DNA from 4 places in the Geobacillus sp. PLS 41 genome. Region 4 is predicted to be linked to each of the others. Evidence: predicted binding sites of a transcription regulator. Region 4 holds the regulator's gene; each other region holds the start of a gene.
The links. The regulator Rex, encoded in region 4, represses fermentation and respiration genes when NADH is low (regulators of the CRP and FNR family bind a similar motif). The targets are predictions, from matches to a motif close to TTGTGAAATATTTCACAA.
Positions count from the first base shown of each region.

Region 1: a site for Rex is predicted at 1,856-1,873, ahead of ric (iron-sulfur cluster repair di-iron protein). Genes of this name have one in related genera too.
Region 2: a site for Rex is predicted at 4,015-4,032, ahead of ACVX3G_RS16480 (TIGR04053 family radical SAM/SPASM domain-containing protein). Genes of this name have one in related genera too.
Region 3: a site for Rex is predicted at 5,046-5,063, ahead of ACVX3G_RS11215 (nitrate reductase subunit alpha). Genes of this name have one in related genera too.

Region 1 covers NZ_CM151395.1:3,281,964-3,289,296, reverse strand. The annotation lists gene moaA (GTP 3',8-cyclase MoaA) at 1-953, shown strand, start outside; gene ric (iron-sulfur cluster repair di-iron protein) at 1,041-1,748, opposite strand; gene ACVX3G_RS16420 (methyl-accepting chemotaxis protein) at 2,037-2,993, shown strand; gene ACVX3G_RS16415 (molybdopterin molybdotransferase MoeA) at 3,043-4,302, shown strand; gene mobB (molybdopterin-guanine dinucleotide biosynthesis protein B) at 4,299-4,799, shown strand; gene ACVX3G_RS16405 (molybdenum cofactor biosynthesis protein MoaE) at 4,796-5,263, shown strand; gene moaD (molybdopterin converting factor subunit 1) at 5,260-5,490, shown strand; gene ACVX3G_RS16395 (YwiC-like family protein) at 5,496-6,224, shown strand; partial or broken gene ACVX3G_RS16390 (DNRLRE domain-containing protein) at 7,291-7,333, shown strand, end outside.
Region 2 covers NZ_CM151395.1:3,296,208-3,303,540, reverse strand. The annotation lists partial or broken gene ACVX3G_RS16505 (nitric-oxide reductase large subunit) at 1-807, shown strand, start outside; gene ACVX3G_RS16500 (hypothetical protein) at 1,136-1,870, opposite strand; gene ACVX3G_RS16495 (hypothetical protein) at 2,315-2,482, opposite strand; gene ACVX3G_RS16490 (DUF2249 domain-containing protein) at 2,612-2,845, shown strand; gene ACVX3G_RS16485 (molybdenum cofactor guanylyltransferase) at 2,949-3,530, shown strand; gene ACVX3G_RS16480 (TIGR04053 family radical SAM/SPASM domain-containing protein) at 4,080-5,198, shown strand; gene ACVX3G_RS16475 (anti-sigma factor) at 5,558-6,307, opposite strand; gene ACVX3G_RS16470 (sigma-70 family RNA polymerase sigma factor) at 6,297-6,878, opposite strand; gene ACVX3G_RS16465 (COG1470 family protein) at 7,006-7,333, shown strand, end outside.
Region 3 covers NZ_CM151395.1:2,246,911-2,254,243, forward strand. The annotation lists gene narH (nitrate reductase subunit beta) at 1-1,309, opposite strand, end outside; gene ACVX3G_RS11215 (nitrate reductase subunit alpha) at 1,299-4,985, opposite strand; gene ACVX3G_RS11220 (metal-dependent hydrolase) at 5,157-5,660, shown strand; gene ACVX3G_RS11225 (alpha/beta hydrolase) at 5,747-6,499, shown strand; gene ACVX3G_RS11230 (bacteriocin-processing peptidase family protein) at 6,645-7,333, shown strand, end outside.
Region 4 covers NZ_CM151395.1:310,033-317,365, forward strand. The annotation lists gene ACVX3G_RS01345 (lysostaphin resistance A-like protein) at 1-570, shown strand, start outside; gene ACVX3G_RS01350 (YdiK family protein) at 567-746, shown strand; gene tatC (twin-arginine translocase subunit TatC) at 930-1,673, opposite strand; gene tatA (twin-arginine translocase TatA/TatE family subunit) at 1,694-1,846, opposite strand; gene ACVX3G_RS01365 (redox-sensing transcriptional repressor Rex) at 1,863-2,504, opposite strand; gene moaC (cyclic pyranopterin monophosphate synthase MoaC) at 2,520-3,008, opposite strand; gene ACVX3G_RS01375 (ABC-F family ATP-binding cassette domain-containing protein) at 3,105-5,030, shown strand; gene tsaD (tRNA (adenosine(37)-N6)-threonylcarbamoyltransferase complex transferase subunit TsaD) at 5,352-6,365, opposite strand; gene rimI (ribosomal protein S18-alanine N-acetyltransferase) at 6,362-6,814, opposite strand; gene tsaB (tRNA (adenosine(37)-N6)-threonylcarbamoyltransferase complex dimerization subunit type 1 TsaB) at 6,774-7,333, opposite strand, start outside.

The DNA of each region.
Region 1 (7,333 bases), 540 kb from region 4:
TCGACCAATGCAATTTTCGCTGCGTCTATTGCATGCCGGCCGAAGTGTTCGGGCCGAATTTTCGCTTTTTGGCGGAAGGCGAGCTGTTGACGGTCGAGGAAATGGCGCTTCTATCGGAATGCTTTGTCGAGCTGGGCGTCGAAAAAATCCGCCTGACAGGGGGCGAGCCGCTCTTAAGGCGCGATTTGGACGCGCTTGTTGCGCGGCTGTCTGCGATTCCCGGCCTGCGCGATATCGGCTTGACGACCAATGGCGTCCATTTAGTGAAATGGGCGCAGCGGCTGAAAGAAGCCGGGTTGAAGCGCGTCAACGTCAGCTTGGATGCGTTGGATGATGACATTTTCCGAAAAATGAACGGCATCGGCGTCGGCGTCACCCCGGTGTTGAAAGGCATCGAAGCCGCCCGGGCGGCGGGGCTCGGCGTCAAGGTGAACATGGTCGTCAAAAAAGGGTGGAACGACTCGCAAATCGTGCCGATGGCGGCCTATTTCAAAGAACAAGGCATTCCGCTCCGCTTGATTGAATTTATGGATGTCGGCACCACGAACGGCTGGGATTACTCCCATGTCGTGACGAAAAAAGAGATGTATGAACAAATCAACGCCATGCACCCTCTTGAACCGGTTGAAAAAGCGTACTTCGGCGAAGTGGCGAGCCGCTACCGGTACGCGGGCACGAACGTAGAAGTCGGCTTTATCGCCTCGGTGACGGAAACGTTTTGCCGGAGCTGCACGAGGGCGCGCATTTCCGCCGATGGCAAGCTGTACACGTGTTTGTTTGCTTCTGAGGGCGTGTCGTTGAAAGACAAACTGCGCGCCGGCGCGGGGAAAGAAGAGCTGAAGGCGCTGATCGCCGCCATCTGGAGCGAGCGGACAGACCGCTATTCAGAAGAACGGACGGCAGAGACAGCGAAACAGCGCCCGAAAATTGAAATGTCGTATATTGGGGGATGAAGAAAAACGGGAGCGCTCTTTTCATAGAAGAAGCGATCCCGTTTTTGGTTTATGTTTTCGGAAGTGCGAATCGGCGTCTTTCTTCCTTTAAACCTTCACCGCCGCCAACACGCGCGGGAAGAGGATATTGTTTTCCAAATGGATGTGCGTAAATAAGTCGTCTTCAAGCGCCGCGAGCCGGCTGTAGACGAGCCGATACGTGCCGCACGCATCTTCCGGCGGGGTGAAGTCGTTGGTGATGTCGCGAATTTCTTTCATCAAATCGCCGGCTGCGTCATGTTCATTGACCAGTTCGCGGACGGCTCGCTCGACCGCTTCCCGGTTTTCCGGCGATGGGTTGTCGGCAAATTGCAAAATGAGCGGGAATGCGCCCGTTTCCTCTTTAATCAAGTGTTGCTCAAGCTCCGTTTTTAACTCATGGAACCGTTTATGCACTTGGGACAGATGTGGATGGTGCATGCCGTGCACGCGCAACACTTTCGTGACATATGGGCTGAGCTGCGGCAGTTCCTCGTTCAAATAGCGGTGATGCGTTCTTACAATATGATCGACGAGTTCGTCGAGCGGCGCTTCGTTCCAGTTTCCCGTCGGCTTGTTTTGCGCCTCCGCGTAAAGGGTGTTCAGCTCGCGAAGGAGCGCTTCGCCATCCAGTCCACGCTCTTCGATGGCCTCTTTTAACGGGCGCTGTCCGCCGCAGCAAAAATCGATGCGCCGCGCTTTAAACAAATCAGCTGCTTTCGGAAATTGAGTAACAATATCGCCAATCAATGATTGTTCAGTAAACCGCTGTTCCATTCATCCATCCCTCCATTGATCCAATCGTTACAGCTTCAGCATACCGTGTTTTCCGCGAAGGTGTTGTGACGGATCTCACATACGTAAAAAAAAGTGGACATCGATCCATGTGATAAACGTCACAACAGCACGTTTCTTCTTTATCGTACAATGAAAAAAAGCAGACTTCTGCTGACTCTTTGCAGAGGCGGTGTCTGCTTTCGTGGATGAGAACGGACATGTTCAGCAGATAACATACAACGTGTTGACAACAGAAGCCAATCAAGAGAAGGAAAAGGGGAGACGGATATGTGGGCGTTGGTGAAGGGAAGGCAGTGGGAGGAGGAAAAAACAGAACTGGAGCGGCAACTCGCTGAGATGAAAGAAGAGCTCACGAGACAAAAGGAAGCCATTCATGAGACGGTGGCAGGATTGCTCGGGGAGTTGCAGGAAATCGTTCACCAGCATGAGGTGGTCAACGGGCAACACCATGTATTAGGCCAGCTGGTTGACCGAACGAAAGAAAAGGTTGATAATGTCAGTACGCTCAGCAAGTCATCATATGCGATTTCCGACCGTTTATGCGAACAAGGGAACGCGTTGGTGGAGACGGCGGGTCAGATGGTCGCAGCCGCAAAAGAAGGTATCCGCATGTCGGAAGAAATGGAGCAGGCGATGGGGCGGCTCGGCAGTGAGATGGAAACGACATCGGCCGCGATGCATCGGTTGCGCGGCCGCTCGCAAGAAATTGAACAAATTGTGAAAGTGATCAAAGAAATCGCTGGCCAGACGAATTTGATCGCGTTAAACGCCTCGATCGAAGCCGCTCGCGCCGGGGAGCATGGCAAAGGGTTTTCCGTCGTCGCCGCTGAAGTGAGGAAATTGGCTGAGCATACGGCGGACAGCACGGAAACGATTCACCAGCTAACCGATGCCGTGCAGCAGGAAATCGAGCGGTCGCTAGAGCAAACGGAAGCCATTTCATCTTTGATCGAAACGGTTGTCCAAATGAGCATCCATACAGCTCGCAAATGGTCGGCGATGATGGAGCTGATCGATCAAGTCGAAAATCGAGCCCAAGACGTGCTAAACTATATTCAGGAACAATACCGCTATGCGGATAAAGTGAGGAAAGAGCTCGAACAGTCCGCCGCTTTGTTTGGCGAAACGCGGGAGATGATTTTGCGGCATATTGCCGATGCGAGCGTCGTTGATGAAAAGTTGGCAGAAGGCATAAAACAGCTGCAACAATGGCAACAACGTTGAAAGAACGATATGGTTGCCGCCAGCCGTATGATCGAAAGGAGAGAGAGAGATGGTCGAAAGACGAACCCCGATTCCTGTATCGGAAGCGATCGATCGGGTGATGCGTTATGCCGGAGTGGGAGAAGAGGAAACAGTGCCGCTTCGCCAGTCGTATGGCCGCTATTTGGCCGAAGATTTGCGTGCTGACCATGACGTGCCGCCGTTTGACCGCTCGCCGTATGACGGATTTGCCATTCGCGCCGCCGACTCGGAAGGAGCGGGACTTGACCATCCGGTCGAGTTTGAAGTCATTGAAACGATCGGCGCCGGGCAAGTGGCGAAGCAGCCCGTCGGCCCGTTTCAAGCGGTGCGCTTGATGACCGGGGCGCAAATTCCCCAAGGATGCGATGCGGTCGTCATGTTGGAGCTCGCCAAACAGTACGAGCGGGATGGAAAAACGTATATGGCCATTAAACGCCCGTTCCGCCCTGGCGACAACATTTCGTTTCAAGGGGAAGATGCGAAAAAAGGGCAGCCGCTTGTCGAAAAAGGAACGCGCATCAATCCCGGGGTGGCGGCGCTCTTGGCGACGTTCGGCTACGCCGAAGTGAAGGTGGCGAAAAAGCCGCGGATTGGCATTTTTGCGACTGGAAGCGAACTGCTCGACGTCTCTGAACCGCTTGTGCCGGGAAAAATCCGCAACAGCAACGCCTACATGATCGAGGCGCAGGTGTTCAAAAGCGGCGCCGAGCCGATTTATTTCGGCCAGCTGGCCGACGACCTCGACGCGTGCTTTCACGCCGTGCGCCAGGCGCTCGACCAAGTGGACATGCTCATTACGACCGGCGGCGTCTCGGTCGGGGATTTCGATTATTTGCCCGCCATTTACAAGCGGCTCGGAGCGAACGTGTTGTTTAACAAAATCGCCATGCGCCCGGGGAGCGTGACGACCGTCGCCGAGATTGATGGCAAGCTGCTGTTCGGTCTATCCGGAAACCCGTCGGCGTGCTACGTCGGCTATGAACTGTTTGTCCGCCCGGTCGTGCGCACGCGGCTGTTTTCGGCCAAGCCGTATTTGAAAAAAGCGAAAGCCACCCTTGGCGCCGATTTTCCGAAGCCGAACCCGTTCACCCGCTTCGTGCGCAGCCGGGTCGAGGCGGTTGACGGTCGGCTTGTCGTGAAGCCGGTCGGCATGGACAAGTCGAACATCGTCACCTCGCTTGCCTTTGCGAACGCCTTGATGGTGCTGCCGGGCGGAACGAGAGGGTTTGCGGTTGGCGATGAGGTGGAAGTGTGGCTTTTGGATGACGATGAGGGGTCAAGCGAATGAACGTCTGGCAAGTCGTCGGCTATAAACATAGCGGCAAAACGACGCTTATGGAAAAATGGGTGGCGGCCGCTGTCCGGGAAGGATGGCGCGTCGGGACGGTGAAGCACCACGGCCATGGCGGCGAGCCCGCGCGGCCGGAAGGCGTCGATTCCGTCCGCCATGAGCGGGCCGGGGCGGTGGCAACGGCGGTGGAAGGAGACGGGCTTTTGCAGCTTCATCTCCGCCGCCCGTTGTGGCGGTTGGATGATGTGTTGGCGCTTTATGCGCCGCTTCGGCTCGATCTCGTGTTGGTCGAAGGCTACAAACAAGAGCGGCACCCGAAAGTCGTGCTCGTCCGCACTTGGGAAGATTGGGCGTCGCTTCAGCACCTCGCCAACATCCGCGCCGTCATCGCCTGGGAGCCGCTCGAAGGGCCGCTAGCGCACCCGGTGTTTTCGCTGGCCGATGATGACGAATATATTCCATGGCTCATGAACGAGGTGAGAACACGAACATGACAGAACCGTTGTTTGCCATTACCGACCGGCCGATTTCGGTCGAGGATGTGATGAAAAAAGTGATGCGTCCGGAAGCGGGGGCGGTCGCTGTCTTTGCCGGCACGGTGCGCGAATGGACGAACGGCAAGAGGACGCTCTTTTTGCAATATGAGGCGTACGTGTCGATGGCCGAGAAAATGCTCGCGCAAATCGGGGCGGAAATTGCGGAGAAATGGCCAGGGGCGAAAACGGCGATCACCCACCGGATCGGGCGGCTTAAGATCGGCGACATCGCCGTCGTCATCGCGGTTTCCTCGCCGCACCGCGCCGAAGCGTATGAGGCGAACCGCTATGCCATTGAGCGGATCAAGCAAATCGTGCCGATTTGGAAAAAAGAGCAATGGGAGGACGGAAGCGCCTGGGTGGGCGACCAGTTGGAAACAACGGCGTATCCGTCCGGAAAACCGGAGGTGAAAGAGGAATGATCCGTCTATTGTTTTTCGCCCATTTGGGCGAGCAAATCGGCGAGCGGGAAGTGATGTGGCCGAATGTTCCGGAAACGGTGAAAAAACTGAAAGACGAAGTGGAAGAGCGCTACGGCATCTCGCTCGGGCGCGTCATGACAGCGGTCAACGAGGAGTATGTCCGCGACGAAGCGCCGCTTCACGCCGGCGACACGGTCGCCTTTATTCCACCGGTAAGCGGAGGATGAGACGGATGGCGAACAAAAGCAAATGGGTGATGCCAAAACAACACGGCGCCTGGGCGATGCTCATCATCCCGTTTTGGCTCGGGGCGTACGCCGGTGGGCTTTCGTGGATTCACGCGCCGCTCTTTGTCGCCTGGCTTGCGCTCTATTTGGCGACGTATCCGCTCTTGATGGCGGTGAAAACGAAGCGGAAAGAGCCGTACGTGCCCGCCGCCGCCCGCTATGGCGCCATCGCCGCCGCGGCGCTTGCCGTCTCTCTTTGGCAACAGCCGGCGCTTTTCTACTTCGGGCTCGCCATGGTGCCGTTTTTCTTGGTGAACACGTACTACAGCAAGAAAAAGAACGATCGCGCCTTTTGGAATGATGTAGCCGCCATCGCGGCGTTTTGCATCGGCGGCCTCGCCGCCTTTTACGCCGGACGCGGGGCGTTGACGATCGAAGCGTTTGAACTCGCCCTGTTTTCCTTCCTCTTTTTCATCGGCAGCACGTTTTACGTAAAAACGATGATTCGCGAAAAGAAAAACGAGCGGTACAAATGGCTGTCATGGGGCTACCACGCCCTGTTGATCGTCGGCCTCATCGCCATCGGCGAGCCGTTCGCCGTCTTGGCCTATGCACCGAGCGTCATCCGCGCCGTCTATTTATATGGCAAGTCGCTGCCGATCATGAAACTGGGCATTTTGGAAATCGCCAACGCGGCGTACTTTTTCATCGCGATGATCGTGCTCTACTCTTGAGCGAACCCCAAACGGGAGGCATCCATGACCGTTTGGGGTTTTTTCTTTTGGTTAGGCGGTATTGCTTTTTCATTGCACAAGCATGATGTGAAATGGGCATGAATTCCTTGTAACGGTTTTGCAAAGGATCGTTTCAAAGGCTCACCTCCTCTTCTTCCATGCTCGTTCTCAAATGAAAAGAAGGGCAGCATTTCACCATTCGTTATAGGGTTGTATACGTTCCATCCCAAAGTCATGTCGAACTTTGTCTGTCGAAAACGGTGGATGGCAGGGAGGAGGAAAGATACAATTTTTTTGTAAAAGTAATGGAAATGGGGAAGGAGAGCATATGAGAAACATTCGTTTGCGACGATGGTTGGTTTGGATGGTCGTATGGGCTTTGATGATGTCAAGCATCCCGACAAAGGGATTCGCCGAAACGATCCAATCAGGAGTTGGCCGTGTGGCGCCAAAAGAGGAGCCGCCAAAGGTGCCGGAAGCCCCGAAACGTGATCTCAAGCCAGGGGAAATCATAGAAGAAAGAACTGAGAATACAAAGGTTTACTACAACGGTGATGGCACGTTTACCAAGAAGATCTACTTTGAACCTATTCATATTAAGAAAAAGAATCAAAAACGATTTGAGGAAGTATCTTCTAGCCTAACGGATAGCACCAATAATACGAATTACGTTGAAACACAGAATACCATTTTGGAGACAAACTTTTATAAAAAGATGGTCGATGGAGAATACGCCAATTTCCATTACAATGGATATTCGATTTCCTATTCTATTTTAGAGGCAGCAGGTAATGACGTACAACCGATAAAAGCGAAGGATGTTGCCGCCGTCTATAAGAAAAAAGACAACAAAATTCTTCACAAAAACATTTTTCCGAGCATAGACCTACAAAATATTACATTTAACGAGTCAACAAAAGAAGATTTGGTTCTTCATTCGTTTACTGGCTATCATATTTTCAAATTTCGTCTGAAAACGGATTTACAAGCAGACATTCAAGACGATGGCTCCATTTTATTGACAAATAAAAAACATGAAAAGGTGTTTGAGTTGCCGAAGCCTTTTATGGTGGATTCCCATGTTGATGAGCATTCTGGAGAAGCTCAAC
Region 2 (7,333 bases), 530 kb from region 4:
TTGTCGTCATCGGGTTCTTGCTCGTACAAATGAGATTGGTGACGAAAAAATCGACGGTCAGAGCGCTCTACTTCCAATTTACGATTTTATTGGGCAGCGGTGTGATCGGCATCGGCCACCACTATTATTACAACGGTTCGCCGGAAGTATGGATCGCTCTTGGCGCGGTGTTCTCGGCGCTCGAGGTCATTCCGCTTACGCTCCTTATTTTAGAAGCGTACGAACAATATAAAATGATGCGCGACGGCGGGGTCAACTTCCCGTATAAGGCCACATTCTGGTTCTTGATCTCCACAGCGATCTGGAACTTGGTCGGCGCAGGGGTGCTCGGCTTTCTGATCAACTTGCCGGCGGTCAGCTACTTTGAACACGGGCAATTCTTAACGCCGGCTCACGGCCACGGAGCGATGATGGGCGTGTATGGCATGTTTGCGATCGCCGTGCTCCTTTACTCGCTGCGCAACATTGTCAAACCAGAGGCGTGGAATGACAAATGGCTGAAGTTCTCATGCTGGATGTTAAACATTGGATTGGTCGGCATGATCGCCATCACGCTGCTTCCGGTCGGGATTTTGCAAATTAAGGAAGCGTTTGTCAATGGCTATTGGGCGTCGCGTTCACCTTCGTTCTTACAACAAGATATCGTCCAAAACTTGCTGCTTGTCCGCTTTGTTCCGGATACGATCTTTTTGATCGGCGTCGCCGCCTTGCTTGTCTTTGCCATCAAAGCGATGTTCCATTTGCGCAAACCAACGCACGGCGAAGGGGGAAGAGCTGCCGGTGGCGAATTTGGCGGAGGAAGAATAACAAAAACGGGCTGACCCAAAACGCGAATGCGTTTTGGGATTAGCCCGTTTTTACACGAAATATAGAAGAGAATCGTTCGTTTTCTGGCAGAATAGAGTCACCATAAACCACTATCACCGAAAAAGGAGCGATTCTTTTATGACACATCATCATATTTTTGAAGAGTGTACCGTGGATCACCTCACGTTGCCAAGCGATATCATTCCATTGGATCATATGGCTCATGTAGTTTACGAAATCGCCAAGCGCATTCCGATGGAGACGTTTCTTCCTTACTATAAAAGGCGGCCACACCTAAGAAAGGTAGGGAGGGATGCTCTCTCCTTGCTTATGGTGCCTTAATAAGACGAATGCTGGAAATTGCCGCTTCTTGTTCAATCGAACGCCTAGAAAGAAGATCTAAAATCCGTTCGTGCTTTTCCATGTTTTGTTCTATTTTCTTAACGATTTCATTTGTTTCAAGCACTGCTTGTTGGACGAAAACAAACTCTTGCTTCGTGACCATATTGGCTTTGACATGATCTAATTCTTTCATTAGGTTGTTCTTTACGTCCTCAAGCTCCTGTTTGGTAGCCATGTTGGCTTTGATGTCTTCAAGTTCTTGCTTGGTAGCCATGTTGGCTTTGATGTCTTCAAGTTCTTGTTTGGTAGCCATGTTGGCTTTGATGTCTTCAAGTTCTTGTTTGGTAGCCATGTTGGCTTTGATGTCTTCAAGTTCTTGTTTGGTAGCCATGTTGGCTTTGATGTCTTCAAGCTCCTGCTTGGTGGCCATGTTGGCTTTAATGTCTTCGATCTCTTTTGTGAAACTATGCTTCACTTCTTCGAGTTCTTGTTTAGTGGCCATGTTGGTTCTAATATCTTCGAACTCTTTTGTGAAACTATGCTTCACTTCTTCAAGTTCTTGTTTCGTTGCCATGTTGGCTTTAATATCCTCAAGCTCTGTTGTGAAGTTTTGCTTCACTTCTTCGAGCTCCTGTTTCGTTGCCATGTTTGTTTTGACGTCGCTTACTTCATGTTCGATCATTTGGAGCTTGTCCAAAATTTGTTTCAATATCTCTTCCAAGGAAAATCCTCCCTTCTAATAAGATATATAGCAGCCCTGGAAAAGCGAGTGATGATGAATCGCTCCTTTCTTTTGAGGACTGGGGAAACGAGCGTGTAGAGTAAGTGGTTGAGGAAAGGGATGGGATTGTAGCGCAGAACAAATGAGGACAATCGTTCCCCATTCATATTATAAATGATTCGTAGAAATTTGAAAATAACGTTTTGTGTCATTGTCGCTTTGTATCCGTCCAGGAAAAGGAGTGCGTTTTAGCCCGTACGGTCATGTTAATCCCGGCAGCGACATTGTTTTGACGAAAATTGAATTTCCTTATAAATAAAAGGGTTTGATTCGGAATCGTTCATGATCAATACACGGCTTACTTAATAAAGAAAGAGCTGGCTCCAAAAGTCCGCTTTTTAGCGGATTTTTGGGTCAGCTCCCTTCGTTTGTGAGCGTTTTCAATCACTTGTGGCATTTGTCCGGCGTGGTGTGTTCCATTTCCTTTTGCTTGTCATGGCACGGAAAGCAGTACAACGTCTCTGTTTCTCGGCTGACGACGCCATTTAAGAACCCATGCAGACAATGGATCGGCTTGCCGCATTGCGCGCAAAAGCCAACAAGCTCTTCCAACCGCCATTTCTCCTTTCATGGGGATTGAACATGTTCACCTTCGGGCTGTGACGCTCGTCACTACCGCCCAAGGCTCAAGCGGTTATGATAAAGTATATAATTCATTATACTACAAAGGAGGCCAATGTTATGAACCAATTTGCTGCCAAAATCCACGCCCCGGACTATCCGCCGCGCGACCGCCATCCGGCAATTTTTCGGCTGTTTGACAGTTTGAAGCCGGGGGAAGTGATGGAGCTGACGAATGACCATGACCCGCGTCCGCTGCAATACCAATTCATGATGGAGCGTCCGGATCAGTTTACATGGGAGTACTTAGAGGAAGGGCCGGACGTATGGCGGGTGGCCATCGGCAAAAAATAAATCATCCGCTCCATTGGGATTTCCGTCTGCAGGCGGAAATCTTTTTTTCGCCGGTTGGTATGGTACGGTAAAAACAAACGATGGATGTCCGGAAAGGGGAAGCATGATGAAACAAACGATTGCCGGAGCGGTGCTCGCCGGCGGCCAGTCGCGCCGGTTCGGGCGGCCGAAGGCGTTTGCGCTGCACGAAGGCGCCCCGTTTTTCACTTGGTCGGTCGCGGCGCTCGATCCGATCGCGGATGAATTGTATATCGTCAGCCACCCGTCGCTTGTCGATGAATTCCGCCGCCAAACGGATATCCCGGTGCTGCTCGATGTCGAGCGCTGCCGCGGCTGTGGGCCGCTGGCCGGCCTTTACACCGTTATGGAACAGAGCCGAGCGGATTGGGTGTTCGTCTTGCCGTGCGACATGCCGTACATGCGGCGGGAAGTGACAGAGCGGCTTGCTTCCTATATCGATCCGATGTTTGACGCCATCGTCCCGCTCCATGGCGTCCGTCCCGAACCATTGGTCGCCTTATACCACCGTCGGCTTCGCTCCGTGATCGCCGAGCTGCTTGACGCCGGCGAACGGCGGATGATCTCGCTCCTTGACCGCGCCCGCGTCCGTTGGGTGGACGCCGAGCAACTTGCCGCAGATAGTGACGTCTGGCGCAATGTCAATACGGAGGAAGAGTACCGGTGAAGGGGGGATGGTGGCCGAAGCAGACACCGCATACACTTTTTTCAATTCAGAAGAGCCATCCTTGACCGCGAAATGGTTCTTTTCCCGGCTTTTCACCACAAAATGCACTTGATGCACAAAGACGTTCATGATACGCAAGTGAAAAATGATTTCGCCTGTACAATAACTGTCAATAAAAGGTCAAGTGCACCTTTTGATGATGACCTGAATTTTATGAAACGGCAATAGGGCGAAAAAGAACCGCACGACTTCGGCTCTTTTACGTTATTGGACTGGAGGTTGATTTCCTTCGCCAAGTCCGCCACTTCGAGGACGGTCAGCCCCGTTCGTTTCGCGACTTCGTGAAATGTCTTTGGCGTGGTACGAGACCCCGTCTGGCATCGTCTCATCTCCACTCGTTTTTACTTAAATGTTATACCGCCTGTTTAAACGGCTGTCATCTTCGCTCATGGCACGATCGCCATCTGTTGTGGCCTCGCTGCGGATGTGATCGATATCACATAACGCACCTGAATGTTGCGGTACAATGGAGGCCAAGGAGGGAGCATGATGCGTGATTTCAATGAAAACCCGTTTATTGTCATTTGGGAGTTGACGCGGGCGTGCCAACTCAAGTGCCTTCATTGCCGCGCTGAAGCGCAATACCATCGCGATCCGCGCGAGTTGACGTTTGAGGAAGGGAAAAAACTGATCGATGAGATTTACGAGATGGATCAGCCGATGCTCGTCTTTACGGGCGGCGATCCGCTCATGCGTCCGGATGTGTACGATTTAGCGAAATATGCGATCGATAAAGGGTTGCGCGTGTCGATGACGCCGAGCGCGACGCCGAACGTGACGAAAGAAGCGATCCGCAAAGCGAAAGAAGTCGGCTTGTCGCGCTGGGCGTTCAGCCTTGACGGGCCGAACGCCGAGATTCACGACCATTTCCGCGGCGTGAGCGGCTCGTTTGAGTTGACGATCCGTGCGATTCACTACTTGCATGAGCTCGATATCCCTGTGCAAATCAACACCGTCATTTCGCGATACAACGTTCATGTGCTTGACGAGATGGCGGCGCTGGTGGAGAAGCTGAAATGCGTCCTGTGGAGCGTCTTTTTCCTTGTGCCGACAGGCAGGGGGAAGGAGGAGGACATGATTTCCCCCGTCGAGCATGAGCGGGTGTTCCGCTGGCTGTACGAAACGAGCAAGCGCGTTCCGTTTGACATCAAAACGACGGCCGGCCAGCATTACCGCCGCGTCGTGCTGCAGGCGAAAATGCGTGAAGGAAAAACGGCAAAAGGCGGCATCCGCTACGAAGATGTGTTGAACAAAGGCTTAACCGGGCAAGTCGACGGGCTCGGCCGCGCGCCCAAAGGGGTGAATGACGGCAACGGCTTTGTTTTTATCTCCCATATCGGCGACGTCTACCCGAGCGGGCTGCTGCCGGTGAAGGCAGGGAACGTCCGAGAAACGCCGCTGGCGGACATTTACCGTCATTCTCCGATTTTCCAAGACTTGCGCAATCCGGACAAATACAAAGGAAAATGCGGCGTCTGCGAGTTCCGATATGTGTGCGGCGGCTCACGCTCCCGGGCGTACGCGGTGACGGGAGACTATTTGGAAAGCGAGCCGTATTGTGTTTACATTCCAAAGGCCCTGCGGACAAAAGAGCAAAGCCAACGGTAAGAGGGCGGGGAAAAACGGCTGCTTAAAATGACGGCGCTGCGGCGTTCGTGAGACGGTTGTCCGGGCGCATGCGGCGGATGTTGGATGTGTGTTCAAAACACACGGGGAAGGAGCAGACGCCCTTCCCCGTTTTTATCATCCTGAACCGAGAAGATCCCCCACTTCCACGCGTGAGCGTAAGTGGGGAATGAATCGGGATTGGCCGTCATTCTTCCTCTTGCTTCCGCAGAACAGAAGGGGTAAAGACCCGTGGGACGCACGGGGATGGCTTGGTGGACAGCCTGCTGTGGGGCGGGTGTTCCCAAGAATCTCCCACCTCAAAGCTCAAGCGTAGGTGGGAGAGCGTTCAATGTTGAAGATCATTCATGCTCCAAATCGACAGTAAATGTCTCCGGCCCGGTCGGTTCTGCGCTTCCTCCTTTTGGTTCGAGGCTTGCTTTAATTTGCTTGAACTGTTTGACATCCTCGCCGGAGATGAAAATGCGCGCTGCTCCGTGGCGGATCGTCAACAGCTCCCCTTTGACCTCGTTGTTGGTGTAAATGATCCACAATTGATAATCGCGAGTCGCAAACGGCGGCAACCCTTCAATTTCCATCAGCATTTCCTTCGTATCGTCATTGAGCCAAATCGTGCCGTCCATCTGTTGAAAAAGCACCGATGGTTCAATCGGAATTTGTTTCGTTTTGGGATTATGGATGATTCGCTCGATTGGCATGTCGGTATGTTGTTTGACAATCTGGTATCGATATGGCTCATCCGATCGGTCATGGGAAGCGGCTGGTCCGTCGCTGGGAGCGGAAAGGCGCAAGGTGAAAAGGAAAACGGCCAAAGCTGCACCGATCCACCCGCCTGCCATGCGGAGACCGCGCCGCATCCGCTTCGTTTGTTTTTGCGCTTCTGCTTGGGCCCAAATTCGCTCTTTATGAGAAAGGGGAGGTGCTTCATATTGGGCTTCCTCCTTAAGCCCGATGTTTTTCCACGCTTCAAGCAAGCGTTGGCATTCAAGGCACTGCTTTAGATGGTTGGACACGTCTTCTTTTTCTTGCTCTGGCAGCATGCCTAACAGCCAGTCCACGATTTTTGCTTCCGAAATATGGCTATGCTTCATGCTGTTCTTCACCTCTGCCAGCCCCCATCCAGTGGAACAGCTCTTTTTGTTTCCGCAAATTGCGCAAGCCGTAGCGGATGAGCGACTTGACGGAGCCTAACGGTTTGTTCATCGCGGCGGCGATTTCCCGCTGTGTTTCCCCATGAAAGTAAAAGTGAATGATCGCTTGCCGCTGCTCCTCGGGGAGATGGGTTAAAGCGTCTATGATGACTTGTTGTTCCAGTTGGCGGAGAAAATCAAATTCCGCCCCCTTTTCTGTTAAAGCTGCTTCCTCAAGGCGGCTCACTAAAAGATCCCGTTTCTTGCGCAGGCGGTCGAGCGACCGGCTTTTCGTTTTCACGGCAAGAAAGGCTTGAACGGTTCCCCGTTTCGGGTCGAATTGATGCGGTTTTTGCAAGATTTCGAGAAACACATCGTGGCTGACATCTTCCGCCTCCACCTCGTCGCCGACGATCCGAAGAGCGATATGATAGACCATCGGAGCGTATTTTTCGTAAAAACGGTCAAAGGCGGCGCGCGAGCCTTCGGCGATCTTCTCGAGCAGTTCGAGGTCTTCCCGTCGGTCTTCCATCTTGCCCACCTCCCGACGCATGCTTGGAATGGTTGCTCTGCATCTATTCTACAACTGAATTTTTCTCCTGCAAAACAAATCCATTGATCCATTTCTGGCGTATACGAAGTGAAAACAGAAGGAGGGAGTGAATGTCGTGCAAAGCAGGATCATCATGATGTTCGCCATGATCTTGACTCTCTTTTCGCTTCTTCTTCCGATCCGCCCGGCAGCGGCGACAAGCGGTGTTGTTCTCTTCACGCCATACACCGGGCTTTCGGTGACACCCGGGGAAACGATCGACTATACGGTCAATGTCATCAACAACGGCTCGGCGATTGAAAATGTCACGTTCTCGTTTGACAGTCTGCCGAAAGGATGGTCGACGTCGATGACCGCTGAGGGGAGAACGATTGAGCAGCTGTCCGTAAGAGGCGGAAAAGAAGAACAGGTCACGTTGGAAGTGACCGTGCCGC
Region 3 (7,333 bases), 1.6 Mb from region 4:
CACGGCTTAAGCCGAGCGATTCAATGAGGCGGATGTCCGGCTGTTTGTTCGTTTGTTTCGCCCGCATATACGAACGCATGGCCGCCATTTTTTTCAACGTCGTACGGATGTGCGCCGTATCGCCCGCCGTCAGCAAATTCGCCAAATATTCGATCGGAATGCGCATTTCATCAATGGCCGGGAAGATGTCATCGGCGCTCGCTTGGCTTCCTTTTCCTTCGATCGTATTCATGATCGGGCTCAGCGGCGGAATGTACCATACCATTGGCAGCGTCCGGTATTCCGGATGCAGCGGCAAAGCGATTTTCCAGTTGACGATCATTTTGTAAATCGGCGAGCGCTGCGCCGCGGCGATCCATTCGTCCGGGATGCCGGCTTCTTTCGCGGCGGCGGCGACGGCTGGATCGTTTGGATCAAGGAAAATATCAAGCTGGGCGTGGTACAGCTGTTTCTCATCTGTGACGCTCGCCGCTTCTTTCACTTTGTCAGCGTCATACAGCATCACACCGATGTAACGGATGCGGCCGACGCACGTTTCCGAACAAATCGTCGGCATGCCGGCTTCGATGCGCGGGAAGCAGAGCGTGCATTTTTCCGCTTTGTTCGTTTGCCAGTTGAAATACACTTTTTTGTACGGGCAGCTTGTGACGCAATACCGCCAAGCGCGGCAGGCGTTTTGGTCGACGAGGACGATGCCGTCCTCGTCGCGTTTGTACATGGCGCCTGACGGGCAGCTCGATACGCATGACGGATTGAGGCAATGCTCGCAAATGCGCGGCAAGTACATCATAAAGACATTCTCAAATTCCGCTTGGATCGCCTGCTCCATTTTGACAACGTTCGGATCACGCAAACCGGTGATATGGGCGCCGGCCAGATCGTCTTCCCAGTTCGGCCCCCATGACAGCTCCATCCATTCGCCGGTGATGCTTGATTTCGGCCGCGCCACTGGCTGGTATTGTTTTAGCGGGCTGTTCGTCAACGTTTCATAGTCGTAATTCCACGGTTCGTAGTAATCGTCGATCGTAGGCTGGTACGGATTGTAGAACAAGTTGACGAGCCGCATCGCTTTCGAGCCGGATTTGAGCCGCAGTTCGCCGTTTTTCAACTCCCAGCCGCCTCTATACTTCTCTTGGTTTTCCCATTGTTTCGGATAGCCGATTCCGGGTTTCGTTTCAACGTTGTTAAAGTACATGTATTCAGCGCCGGGGCGGTTCGTCCATGTGTTTTTGCACGTGACGCTGCACGTATGGCAGCCGATGCATTTGTCCAAATTCATCACCATGCCGACTTGCGCTTTAATCTTCAAGCCAATCAACCTCCTCGAGTTTGCGGATGACGACGTACAGGTCGCGTTGGTTGCCCGTCGGTCCGTAATAGTTGAATCCGTAGCTTAACTGTGCATATCCGCCGATCATATGCGTCGGCTTTACGTGGATGCGCGTCGGGCTGTTGTGCGTGCCGCCGCGGTTGTTTGTCAGCTTCGTGCCCGGCACGTTAATATGGCGGTCTTGCGCGTGGTGCATAAACGCCATGCCGCGCGGCAGCCGGTGGGAGACGACGGCGCGGGCGACGACGACGCCGTTTTCGTTGAAACATTCGATCCAGTCGTTGTCGTTGATGCCGGCTTCGGCCGCATCATCTTTGTTCATCCACACGGTCGGCCCGCCGCGGAAAAGCGTCAACATCGGCAAGGAGTCGAAATACATGCTGTGGATCGACCATTTGTTATGCGGCGTCAAATAGTTCAAGATGACTTCCTTTCCGTTTTCTTTCGGGCGTTTGTTTGAAAACGGACGGTGCGGCAACACCGGCTTGAACGTCGCCATCGTTTCGCCAAACTCGCGCATCAGTTCATGATCGATGTAAAACGACTGCCGGCCGGTCAACGTCCGCCACGGGATGAGCCGTTCGACGTTCGTCGTAAACGGCGAGTAGCGCCGCCCGCCTTTTTCCGAGCCGCTGAACGCCGGCGAGGTGATGACCGTTTTCGGCTGGGCGGTGATTTGTTCAAACGTAAAGCATTCTTCCTCGCGTTCTTTCGCTAAATCGGCCAATTTCAAATCCGTCTTTTTCTCAAGCGCCTCCCACGCTTTCACCGCCATTTTGCCGTTTGTAGTTGATGACAGCGTCAAAATCGCTTCAGCCGCTTTTTTCGCTTCGCTGATATCCGGGCAGCCGTCGGCGATGGAAGCGCGCCGGACAGTGCCGAGCCGGCGTTTCAACTGTTCATACTCGTCTTTCGCTGACCAGGCAATCCCTTTTGTGCCGATCGGCTGGCGGGCGACATTTGGACCTAAGGCGGTCATTTGGTCGTAAAGAAGGGTATAGTCGCGTTCAATGACGTGAATGTTCGGCATCGTTTTGCCCGGAATCGGTTCGGTTTCGCCTTTGCTCCAGTCTTTCACTTCACCGAACGGCTGCGCCAGCTCTTGCGCCGTATCGTGCAACAGCGGAGTGGCGACGACTTCTTTCATCGGCTTTAAGCCGGCTTGTTTGGCGACATCAGATACGGCTTTCGCAAGTGATTTGAAAATATCCCAGTCCGAGCGCGCTTCCCAGAGCGGAGGCACGGCTGGATTGAACGGATGGATGAACGGATGCATATCCGTGCTGCTTAAGTCATGTTTTTCATACCATGTCGCTGCCGGCAGGACGACATCGGAGTAGAGCGCTGTGCCGGCCATGCGGAAGTCCAAGTTGACAAGCAGATCGAGCTTGCCTTCCGGCGCTTCATCGCGCCAGCGGATTTCTTCCGGGCGCAGGCTGTCGCGGTCATCGTTTAACAAGCCGTTCGTCGTGCCAAGCAAATGTTTTAAGAAGTATTCGTGCCCTTTGCCGGAGCTTGAGATTAAGTTGGCGCGCCAGACGATCAAGTTGCGCGGAAAATTCGCCTCGTTGTCCGGATCTTCGATCGCAAACTGCAATTCTTTCTTTTTCAGCTGTTTCGCGACGTAGGCGCCGATCTCTTCCGGCGTGCGGGCTCCATGGCTTACTGCTTCGTTATACAGCTCGATGCCGTTTTTGTTAAACGTCGGGTACGACGGCAGCCAGCCAAGCCGCGCGGCCAAGACGTTGTAATCGCCAGGGTGTGAATAGCGCGCTTTTTTGGCCAGCGGTGAGATGAGCTCATCGACCGGCCGCTCTTCATAGCGCCATTGGTCGGTCGCAAAGTAAAAGAATGACGTGCCGTTTTGCAATTTCGCTGGTCCGACCCAGTCGCGGGCGGTGGCGATTGTCTGCCATCCTTCCACCGGCCGCAGCTTTTCCTGCCCGACGTAATGGGCCCAACCGCCGCCATTCACCCCTTGGGCGCCGACGAACAAGACAAGGTTCAAGACGGCGCGGTAAATCGTATCGGAGTTGAACCAATGGTTGATCCCGGCGCCGACGATGATCATCGACCGGCCGTTTGTGTCGATCGCGTTGTCGGCAAACTCACGGGCGATTTTCACGACGAGTTCGCGGTCGACGCCGGTGATCGCTTCTTGCCATGCTGGCGTGAATGGCACCTCGTCATCGTACGAGCGGGCGACTGTGCCGCCGATGCCGCGGTCAATGCCGTAGTTGGCCAAAATCAAATCATAGACGGTCGTGACGTAAACGTCTCCTGTTACGGTTTGCACTTTTTTCACTGGAACCGCGCGTTCGATCGTTTTTCCGCCCTCAGCGGTGAAATATGGAAGCTGGATCGAGATGACTTCATCTTCGCTCCCTAAAAACGACAGGCGTGGCTCAAGCGGCTGTTCTGTTTCCTCATCAACAAGACGCAAGTTCCATTTTCCTTTGTCTTCCCAGCGAGCGCCGATCGTTCCATTCGGCACGACAAACGAGTCGGTGTTTTCATCATAGATGACCGGCTTCCATTCGGCATTGTTCGTTTGTTTGCCAAGGTCTTTCGCCAACAAGAAGCGGCCGGCCGTCCATGCGCCGCCGTTTTGTTTTAAGGTGACGACAAACGGAAAATCGGTGTACGTTTTGGCATATCGTTCAAAATATGGAACGGTCCGTTTGACGTAATATTCGTTTAAAATAACATGCCCCATCGCCATCGCCAAGGCGCCGTCCGTCCCTTGCTTCACCGACAGCCAGTCGTCGGCGAATTTTGTCGACTCGGCGTAATCTGGGCTGACGGAGACGACTTTCGTGCCGCGGTAGCGCACTTCGGCTAAAAAGTGAGCGTCCGGAGTCCGGGTGAGCGGGACGTTCGAGCCCCAGGTGATGATGTAGCCGGCGTTGTACCAGTCGCTTGACTCCGGCACGTCCGTTTGGTCGCCCCAAATTTGCGGCGACGCCGGCGGCAAGTCGGCGTACCAATCATAGAAGCTTAACATCGGCCCGCCCATCAGCTGCATGAAGCGCGATCCGGCGGCATGGCTGACCATCGACATGGCTGGAATCGGGGAGAAGCCGACGTTGCGGTCCGGGCCGTATTTGACGACCGTATACAATAAGGAAGCGGCGACAAGCGTCAATGCTTCATCCCAGCTGACGCGCACGAATCTGCCCTTCCCGCGCGCCTGTTTGTAGCGCTTCGCTTTTTCGCGGTCTTCAACGATGCTTTTCCACGCCTCAAGCGGGTTGTTTGGATGATGGGAGAGCGCCTCGCGCCACATGTCAAGCAAGATGCCGCGGACATACGGGTATTTGACGCGCAGCGGGCTGTACATATACCATGAGAAGCTCGCGCCGCGCGGGCAGCCGCGCGGTTCAAAGTCCGGCATATCCGGCCCGGTCGACGGATAGTTGAGCTGCTGTCCTTCCCAGGTGACGATGCCGTTTTTGACGTAAATGTTCCAGCTGCACGACCCCGTGCAGTTGACGCCATGGGTCGAGCGGACGACTTTGTCGTGCTGCCAGCGGCGACGGTACGCATCTTCCCAGGCGCGGTCGCCGTAGGTTGTTTCGCTATGGCCGTCGGCTTGGCGCTCGATCGGCCGAATATATTTGAAACGGTTGGCAAGCGGAGATCGTTTTCGTTTCATTTGCTTCACTCCTTATTAGCGTTGTGTACTTTTAACTATAGCCATGATGTCAATAACGCGATGTTAACTTTGTCACACTTGGCATCATTGTCACAAATCCGTCAAAGAAACGAACAAATATTCTTTTCTGTGGTATAATGGGGAAAACGATAAAAGTTTGAGGGGATTTCGTTGCGATACTCCAGCCATGTCATTGCCACATTATGCCTCGGCGCGGCGGCGGCCGCGCATACAAAGCTGCCGTTTACCGCCGCCTATACGGCGGGGCTTGTCATCGGCAGCCTTCTTCCTGACATTGACGAGCCGTCGTCATACGTCGGCCGCCGTTCGTTCGGCGTCGCGGGGAAAGTAAAAGAAGCGTTCGGCCATCGCGGCATGACGCATTCGCTCATCGTCTGGGGGGTGCTTGCCGCCCTCGTCTGGCGCGACTCGGCGTCGCCGTTTACCGCTGGGCTCGTGCTCGGCTACTTGTTTCATATTGTGGAAGACTTTTTTTCTGTTCAAGGGGTGCCGCTGTTTTGGCCGTTTTCGTCCAAGCGGTGGAAAGTGCCGCTCTATCGGACGGGAAAAGGGATGGAGAAAGCATTGGTTGGCATCGCTTGGATCGCATTCGTCTATTTTGGCGTCAACGGCTTGTTTCACGAATGGTGGCGGTCATGGTTGTCGATGTGGTAACGGCGTCCGATCAAAAAAGGAAAAAAGAGGTGCGGCGGCGAATATAGTGAGAGGAACGGATTTGACTAGATAAGGGGGAGAGGAAGATGAGCGAACAATATCCGGTGCTCTCGGGCGCCGAGCCGTTTTACGCCGAAAACGGGCCGGTCGGGGTGCTGCTCGTGCACGGATTCACCGGCACGCCCCACAGCATGCGCCCGCTCGCTGAAGCGTATGCGAAAGCCGGCTATACCGTTTGCCTGCCGCGCTTAAAAGGGCACGGAACGCATTACGAAGACATGGAACGGACGACATTCCACGATTGGGTCGCCTCGGTCGAAGAAGGATATGGATGGCTGAAACAACGATGCCAAACCATTTTTGTCACCGGGCTGTCGATGGGCGGGACGCTCACGCTTTATTTGGCGGAACATCACCCAGACATCTGCGGCATCGTGCCGATTAACGCCGCTGTCGACATCCCGGCCATCGCCGCCGGGATGACGGGCGGGGGCGAGCTGCCGAGGTATCTGGATTCGATCGGTTCGGACTTGAAAAATCCGGATGTGAAAGAGCTGGCATACGAGAAAACGCCGACCGCTTCGCTTCTTCAGCTGGCTAGGCTGATGGCACAGACAAAAGCGAAACTCGATCGCATCGTCTGTCCGGCGTTGATTTTTGTCTCCGACGAAGATCACGTCGTGCCGCCGGGAAACGCCGACATCATCTTTCAAGGCATTTCATCGACGGAGAAAGAGATCGTCCGCCTCCGAAACAGCTACCATGTGGCGACGCTCGATTACGATCAACCGATGATTATTGAACGGTCTCTCGAATTTTTCGCCAAGCACGCCGGATAAAACGAATCGGTATATGGCTGATCCTGTTCAAAGGAGAGGCCATTTTTTGTTTGTCGGTATTTTTGTGAAAAAATATGTGGCTGTTTTGCCGGGCTTGTTCTACACTTATAAATAGCTGGAAAAAGAATAAGGGAGTTTTCTTTGTATGAATCATATCAAACCGATCGCATTGCTCGTTGAAGAAAAACGAATCGTGGATGCCCTTGCCCAGGTGCGGCCGCATTTAGAAAACATGGGATTGTTTCAATGGCGGCCGCTCATGGCGTCATGGGACAGCATCGAGCCGTTTCGGGCGCTCATCCGGCTGTTTGATTATGCGCTCATGTACCGGCATAGCGGGCTTGTCGCGCGGTACGCCCACCGGAAGTTCAACACGTTGCAGACGCTCGCTTGGGTGTGTGATGAGTGGCTCGAGAACCGCCGGCCGCTCGATGTGGAAGAGGCGCTCACCCCGCGTCTTACAGAAGCGCTCGAAGGCCGGGTGGAGGAGCCGAGGGAATCGATCGCCCGGGCGGCGTTTGCGTTGGTGCGCGCTTTATTGGATATGCAGCGGATCGATGAGGCGCACGAATGGATGGATGTGGTTGCCCGCTATGAGACGGTGCCGATGCATGACAAGTGGGGCTATTTTTATATCGAGACCGGCGACCGGAAGCGCGCCGAACAGGTGATTCGCGCCGGTCTCGATGACCCGGAGCGCGGCGACATGTGCTATTTGCTGCTTTCGGATTTGTACGCTCTTGACGGCCGCCACCACGAGGCGCTTGCCGTTTTGGAGGAAGGAGGGCGGCGCTTTCCGCAAGTGCTGGCGTTTTACGCTGAGCGCGTGCGCCG
Region 4 (7,333 bases):
CTCGCTTTTGTCATTATCCTATGGCTGCTCCGCGGTGACCGCAACGAACGAATGATGCGGCGGCTGCCGCTTGCTTCCTCGTGGATGTGGGCGGTCTTGGGCGTCTTTTTGGCGCTCGCGGCCCAAAGCATCGCCGCCAACATCGAATGGCGGCTGCTCGGCATCAAACCAGGGTCGGAAAATACAAGGCAAATCATCGATATCATCCGCCTGACGCCGCTGCTTATCGTCGTCACCTCCGTCATCGGCCCGATTTTGGAAGAGCTCATCTTCCGCAAAATCATTTTCGGCTCGCTTTATGAAAAATACAACTTTTGGCTTGCTGCGCTTGTCAGTTCGCTTTTGTTTGCCATTGTCCATATGGAGCCGGAACATTTGCTTCTGTACACATCCATGGGGATGGTATTCGCGTTTTTATACGCAAAAACCGGACGCATTTTCGTACCGATTTTCGCCCATGTCGCCATGAATACGTTCGTCGTCGTCATGCAGACGCTATTGGCCGACGAGATTGAGAAAATGATGCGCCAGTCCGAGCTGCCGCTCGCCGTTTGGAGGGTTTGGCTATGATGCGAAACCCTCGGCTGTTTTCGCTTCTGTATTTCGTCTTAGGCTCAATGTTTACGTATTTGGCCATCGAAAGTGCTCATGAAACGGTTTGGAACGTCTCCACCATCGCTTTAGCGGCGCTCGCTGCCTTTGATTTCGGCACCGCCCTTCGCCTTCTTTTCGCCTCAAAACGCTGACCCCCTTCCCGTGATTCGCGCGGGAAGGGACCAGAACATCAATCCCATGACGGCGATCATATCGTGAAAATGGAAACAAAAAAACAAGAGGCCGGCCTCAAAACCCTGTTTTGCGGCTTTTGAGACAGCCCCTTCGTTTGGCCCGGCCTTGCTCGCTTTCCTCTCAATGTTTTTCGTCCCGCCTCACTCATTGCCTTCCTGCTCGACTGCTCGCTGCGCTTTCCGATAGCCGATGCGCGCCACCCAAATGCTTCCTTCATACAAAATGGTGAGCGGAATCATGACGATCACTTGCGACAACACATCCGGCGGCGTAATGACCGCCGCTAAAATAAGCAGCGCTAAATACGCATACTTGCGGATGCGAACAAGAAGCTGCGGCGTAATAAGCCCTAAGCGGGTAAAAAACAGCACAACAATCGGAAGCTGAAATACGATGCCAAACGGCAGCACGAGCTGAAGCAAAAACTGAAAATATTCATTAATGCCGATCATTTGTTGAACCCCTAGTTGGTCAGCCAGCTGGCTCATAAATCGAACGACAAACGGAAACAAGACGAAATAAGCGAAGCTGACGCCTGCTAAAAAAAGAACGATCGACGCCGGGATATAGCTTAACGTCACTTTCCGCTCTTTTTCATACAGACCGGGGCTGACAAACGCCCAAATTTGATACAACAGCACCGGAGCCGACAGCACAGCTGCGATGACAAAGGCAAACTGAAAATACACTTTAATCGGATCGGTGAGGCGGAAGGCGTTCATGGTCAAATGCTTCGCCTCGGCCGTTCGCTGCAAATACAAAATGACATCATCGACAAAAAAGAAACTAACGACAAGCGCCGCAGCAAAAAAGATGAGCACGATGATGAGCCGTTTTCGCAGTTCACCCAGATGCTCATACACCGACATTTCTTTGTCATTCATTGTTTCTCCATCCTGCCTTGTCATCGGTCGGTTTTCGTTTCTTCGTCATCAGCGAGCCCTTTTGTGGCGTCTTTAAACTCGCGAAGCGACTGGCCGAACGACCGCCCTAATTCTGGCAGCTTTTTCGTGCCAAACAGCAACAAAATCACAGCAACGAGCAACAAATATTTCATGTGTTGTTCTCTCCTTTTACGATGGCGATGGATAGTTTTTCAAAAAATAGACGAGCGACTGCAGCTCAATGGCTAAATCGATATGATGGACGCGAATATGGTTCGGCACGTTCAACCGCGCCGGAGTAAAGTTTAAAATGCCTTTAATTCCTTGGGCGACAAGGCGGTCGGTCAGCGCTTGAGCCGCGGCGGCCGGCACGGTTAAAATGGCGACCGGGATGTTTTCGTGAAGCCGCTCCTCCAACTCATCGAGATGATAGACCGGCACCCCGCCGACTGTCGTTCCTACTTTCCGCTCATCGACATCAAACGCCATCACGATTTTCGTATTGTTGTTTTTCGAAAAATTATAGTTTAAAAAGGCGGTGCCTAAATTGCCGACGCCAAACAAGGCGACTTCGGTCACCTCATCCTCTTCAAGCGTCCGGCGGAAAAACGACAACAAATAATTGACATTATACCCGTATCCCTTTTTACCAAGCGCGCCAAAATAGGAGAAATCGCGGCGGATCGTCGCCGGATCGACTTTCACCGCCTCGCTCAACTCGGCAGAGGAGACGCGTTGCTTGCCGGAAGCGTGCAAGTTTTTCAAAAACCGATAGTAAAGCGGCAGCCGTTTGGCGGTTGCCTGCGGAATTTTCGGTTGTTCGTTGCTCATGATCTCATCCCCTAGCTAATCGGTTTTCCGTCGGTAATGGCCAGACTTCCCGCCCGTTTTTTCGACCAAATACGTCGGACCGATGACCATTCCTTTATCAAGCGCCTTGCACATATCGTACACTGTCAACGCACAGACCGAAGCGGCCGTCAGCGCTTCCATTTCCACTCCTGTGCTCCCTTTCGTTTTCACCGTTGCCGTGATGACGAGCTTATGCGCTTCTCCATCGTTTTCCCAAGCAAAAGCAATGTCCACACCCTTTAACATAAGCGGGTGACACATTGGAATAAGGTCAGCTGTCTTCTTCGCCGCCATCACCCCCGCCACTTGAGCGACGGCGAGCACATCCCCTTTCTCGATCGCATTGCTCGTCATTTTTTCGTAAATTTCCCGGCTGACAGTCACGCTCGTTTGCGCCACAGCCACTCGCACAGTATCTTCTTTGTGCGTAATATCAACCATTTTCGCGCGCCCTTGTTCATTGAAATGAGTGAACGATGACAATACAATCTCCTCCATTTATACACTATACACGATTTTTCATCATTCGTCTTTGACCGTTTTCGCGACTTGCGTTAAACTATTCGCGAGGTGACGGACATGATCATTTTGCAAGTGCACGGGCTCACGAAATATTTCGGCGCTGACCTTATTTTATCGAATATAAAACTAGAAATACAGTCCCGCGACCGAATCGCCCTTGTCGGCCGCAACGGAGCGGGAAAATCGACATTGTTGAAAATCATCGCCGGTGAACTCTCTTTCGACAGCGGCAAAATCATCAAACCAAACCATATCAAAATCGGCTATTTGGCGCAAAACAGCGGGCTCGACTCGCCGCGTTCCATTTGGGACGAAATGCTTGAGGTATTCACCCCGCTTCTAGGACTCGAAAAACAGCTCGCCGAACTCAGCATGCAACTCGGCGACCCGGACGTACTCGCCGATCCCGCTCGCTATGAAAAAACGCTGAAAATGTATGACGAGCTGCAAGAACAATACAAAGAACAAGGCGGCTACCAATACGAAGCCGACATCCGCTCCGTTTTGCACGGGCTGCAGTTTTCCTCATATGATTATAAAACTACGCCGGTCTCGTCGTTAAGCGGCGGACAGCGGACGCGGCTTGCCCTTGGGAAATTGCTGTTGTCCAAGCCGGATTTATTGATTTTGGACGAGCCGACGAACCATTTGGATCTTGAGACGCTTGCCTGGCTGGAGCAGTACTTGCAAGCCTATCCCGGTGCCGTCCTGGTTGTTTCCCACGACCGCTACTTTTTAGACAAAATCGTCACCGACGTATACGAACTGTCGAATGCCACGCTCAAACACTATGCCGGCAACTACAGCCGCTATTTGGAGTTGCGGGCCGAGCAATACGAACAAGAGTTAAGACGGTACGAGAAACAGCAAGAAGAAATCGCCCGACTCCAAGACTTCATCCAGCGCAACATCGCACGTGCCTCGACGGCCAAACGGGCGCAAAGCCGGCGAAAGCAACTGGAAAAAATAGAACGGCTCGAACGGCCTGTCGGCGATGAAAAATCAGCCTCCTTTTCGTTCTCGATCGATCGACCGAGCGGCTATGAAGTGCTCACCGCTGAAGACATAGCCGTTGGCTATGACGACGGTGCACCCATCATCCGCCAAATCAGCTTCCGCATCACGCGCGGCGAAAGCGTCGCCCTAGTCGGGCCGAACGGCATCGGCAAGTCGACATTGCTGAAGGCGATCGCCCGAAAACTCCCTATCCAAACAGGAGAGCTCCGCTACGGCGCAAACGTCCAAATCGGCTATTACGATCAAGACCAAGCTGATTTGTCATCGAACAAACGGGTGCTTGACGAGCTGTGGGACGCCTACCCCGAAAAGACGGAAAAAGAAATTCGCACCGTGCTCGGCAACTTCCTGTTTTCCGGCGATGACGTTTTAAAACCGGTCTCCGCTTTAAGCGGCGGGGAGAAAGCACGCCTTTCGCTCGCCAAGCTGATGCTGCAAAAAGCAAATGTCCTTCTTTTGGACGAACCGACAAACCATCTCGACCTTGACAGCAAAGAAGTGCTCGAGCAAGCGCTCATCGACTACCCGGGAACGATTTTGTTCGTTTCCCACGACCGCTATTTCATCAACCGAATCGCAACAAAGGTGTTTGAACTTTCCAGCGGAGGCCTAACGGAATACTTAGGCGACTATGATTACTACATCGCCAAAAAAGAAGAAATGCGCGAATTGGCGCTCCTGAACGTCCGCCCGACAGAAACGGCAAGTGATTCTGCCAAAACGACATACGAGCAAGAAAAAGAGGAAAAAAAACGACGGCGCCAGCGCCAACGCCGCTTGGATGAAATCGAAGCCGAGATTGCAGCGCTTGAAGCACAAATCGCTGAGATCGAGCAAAAACTTTGTGATCCATCCGTTTACGGCGACTATGAGACGATGCAACGATTGACGCAAGAAAACGACGAGCGGAAGCAGCGAGTCGAAACGTTATTGGCCGAATGGGAACAGCTTTATACTTCACTATAACCGACAACCCGCCTCTAGTTTCGGCGGGTTGTTCTTTAGTTAGTCACATTATCCACAAAAGAATCCACAATTTCCACCATGGAATATAAGTTATTCACCAACTTTTCCACATTATCCACAAAAAACATCTTCCTTTTGCACAAAAATCGCTGTGTATTGTTTTTCTTATGTTGATCATGTTTTACCGCTTTTTCCACATTGTCCACAGATTTGTGGATAAAAATATACACAAACTTTTTTCACATGAAAACAAAAAGGACGATCCGTTTGCCTGCCGCAAACGGATCGCCCTTCGGTGTCTTTCGCGTTTCAGCCAACTGCCTAGACAAGCGGCAAGCTTGGATTGGCGTTGAGCGCCAAATCAGCCCGCTTTCCTTGTTGATATAACACTGTTCCCGCAACGGCAATCATCGCAGCATTATCGGTGCATAGCGATAACGGCGGGATGACAAGCTCCACATCGGGGAGCTCTTTCATTTTATCCTGCAGTGCAGCCCGCAGCCCGCGGTTGGCCGCCACCCCCCCGGCGAGCAGCACTTGCCGTACGCGGTATTCTTTGGCGGCCTGCACCGTTTTCGTCACCAGCACATCGACGACGCTGGCCTGAAAGCTCGCGGCCATCTGTCTCGGATCGATCTCCTCGCCGCGCTGCTTCGCGTTGTGGAGCGCATTGAGAACCGCCGATTTTAAGCCGCTGAAGCTGAAATCATACGAACCTTCCTCAAGCCACGCTCGCGGCAAATCAATCACTGGCTCTCCCTCATGAGCCAGCCGGTCGATGTGCGGTCCTCCTGGGTACGGAAGGCCTAAAGCCCGCGCCACCTTGTCATACGCCTCACCGGCAGCGTCATCGCGCGTTTCACCGATCACCGCAAAATTCCCATGCTCCTTCATGAACACGAGTTCCGTATGACCACCGGAAACGACGAGCGCCAACAGCGGAAACTTCATTTCAGCCACTAATTGATTGGCGTAAATATGACCGGCGATATGATGCACCCCAATAAGCGGCAATCCATGGGCAAACGCTAACGCTTTCGCCGCGTTGACCCCGACAAGAAGCGCTCCGACAAGCCCCGGTCCGGCCGTCACCGCCACCGCATCAAGGCCCGCAAACGATACGCCGGCCTGCTGCATCGCTTCTTCAATAACGAGCGTAATTTGCTCCACATGATGGCGGGAAGCAATTTCCGGCACGACGCCGCCAAACCGCCGATGGCTTTCCATTTGCGACGCCACTACATTCGATAAAACCTCTCTTCCGTTTTTCACGACTGCTGCCGCCGTTTCATCGCAGCTCGTTTCAATGCCTAATACATATACGTCCTCATTCATCTCAGCTTCACCCACATGACTAACGCGTCTTCAAAGTTATCCGGATAATACCGTTTGCGAATGCCTCCGTTGCGAAACCCTAGCTTTCGGTACAGCGACTGGGCAACATGATTGGACACGCGCACCTCAAGCGTCATCGTCGCCGCCCCGTGCTGCCTGGCCATGTCCATCAAGCGCCGCATGAGCGCTTCACCAAGCTTTTGCCCACGAAACTGCGGCAACACGGCTACATTCGTCACATGCGCCTCATCGATGACAAGCCACATCCCACCATACCCGATGATCCGCCCGTTGTACACCATGACGATATATTTGGCGTAGCGGTTGTACATGAGCTCGTTGTAAAACGATTCACGGCTCCAAGGCGAAGTAAACGATGCCCGCTCGACTTGCACGACTTCATCAATGTCATGAATGGTCATTGGCCGAAATTGAACATTGATCCCCATCGTTCTGTTCCCCTTTTTGTTTCGCGAGCCATTTCGCCTCCGCCTCGGCAAGGCGGAGGTAGTTCGGCACAAACACATGGGCGTTCTCGCGCTCTTTTTGTTTGCCTAGCATCACCAACTCGCTCGGACGCGGCAACGCCAAAGACGGCGGGGCCACGTGAACCCGTTCGCCTAAATGACTTCGAAACAAATCACGATATAGCGGTGCATCCGCACCAATGAACAATACATCCTCTTCCCGCTCGCTCAACCGACGCGCCCACTCATCCGCCGCCACAATCCGGTCCTCCTCAAGACAGCGGAGCGCACCGCCTTCGTAGCGATAAAGCCCGGTGTAAATTTGTCCGCGCCGTGCGTCAAACAGCGGAACGATCACCCCAGGAAAATAACGGCCATTGGCGGCGAGCACCTCAAGGCTCGACACTCCGGCGATCGGAATACCGAGCGACCAGGCAAGCGTTTTCGCAATCGTCACGCCGATCCGCACCCCGGTATACGACCCCGGCCCTTTCGCTACAA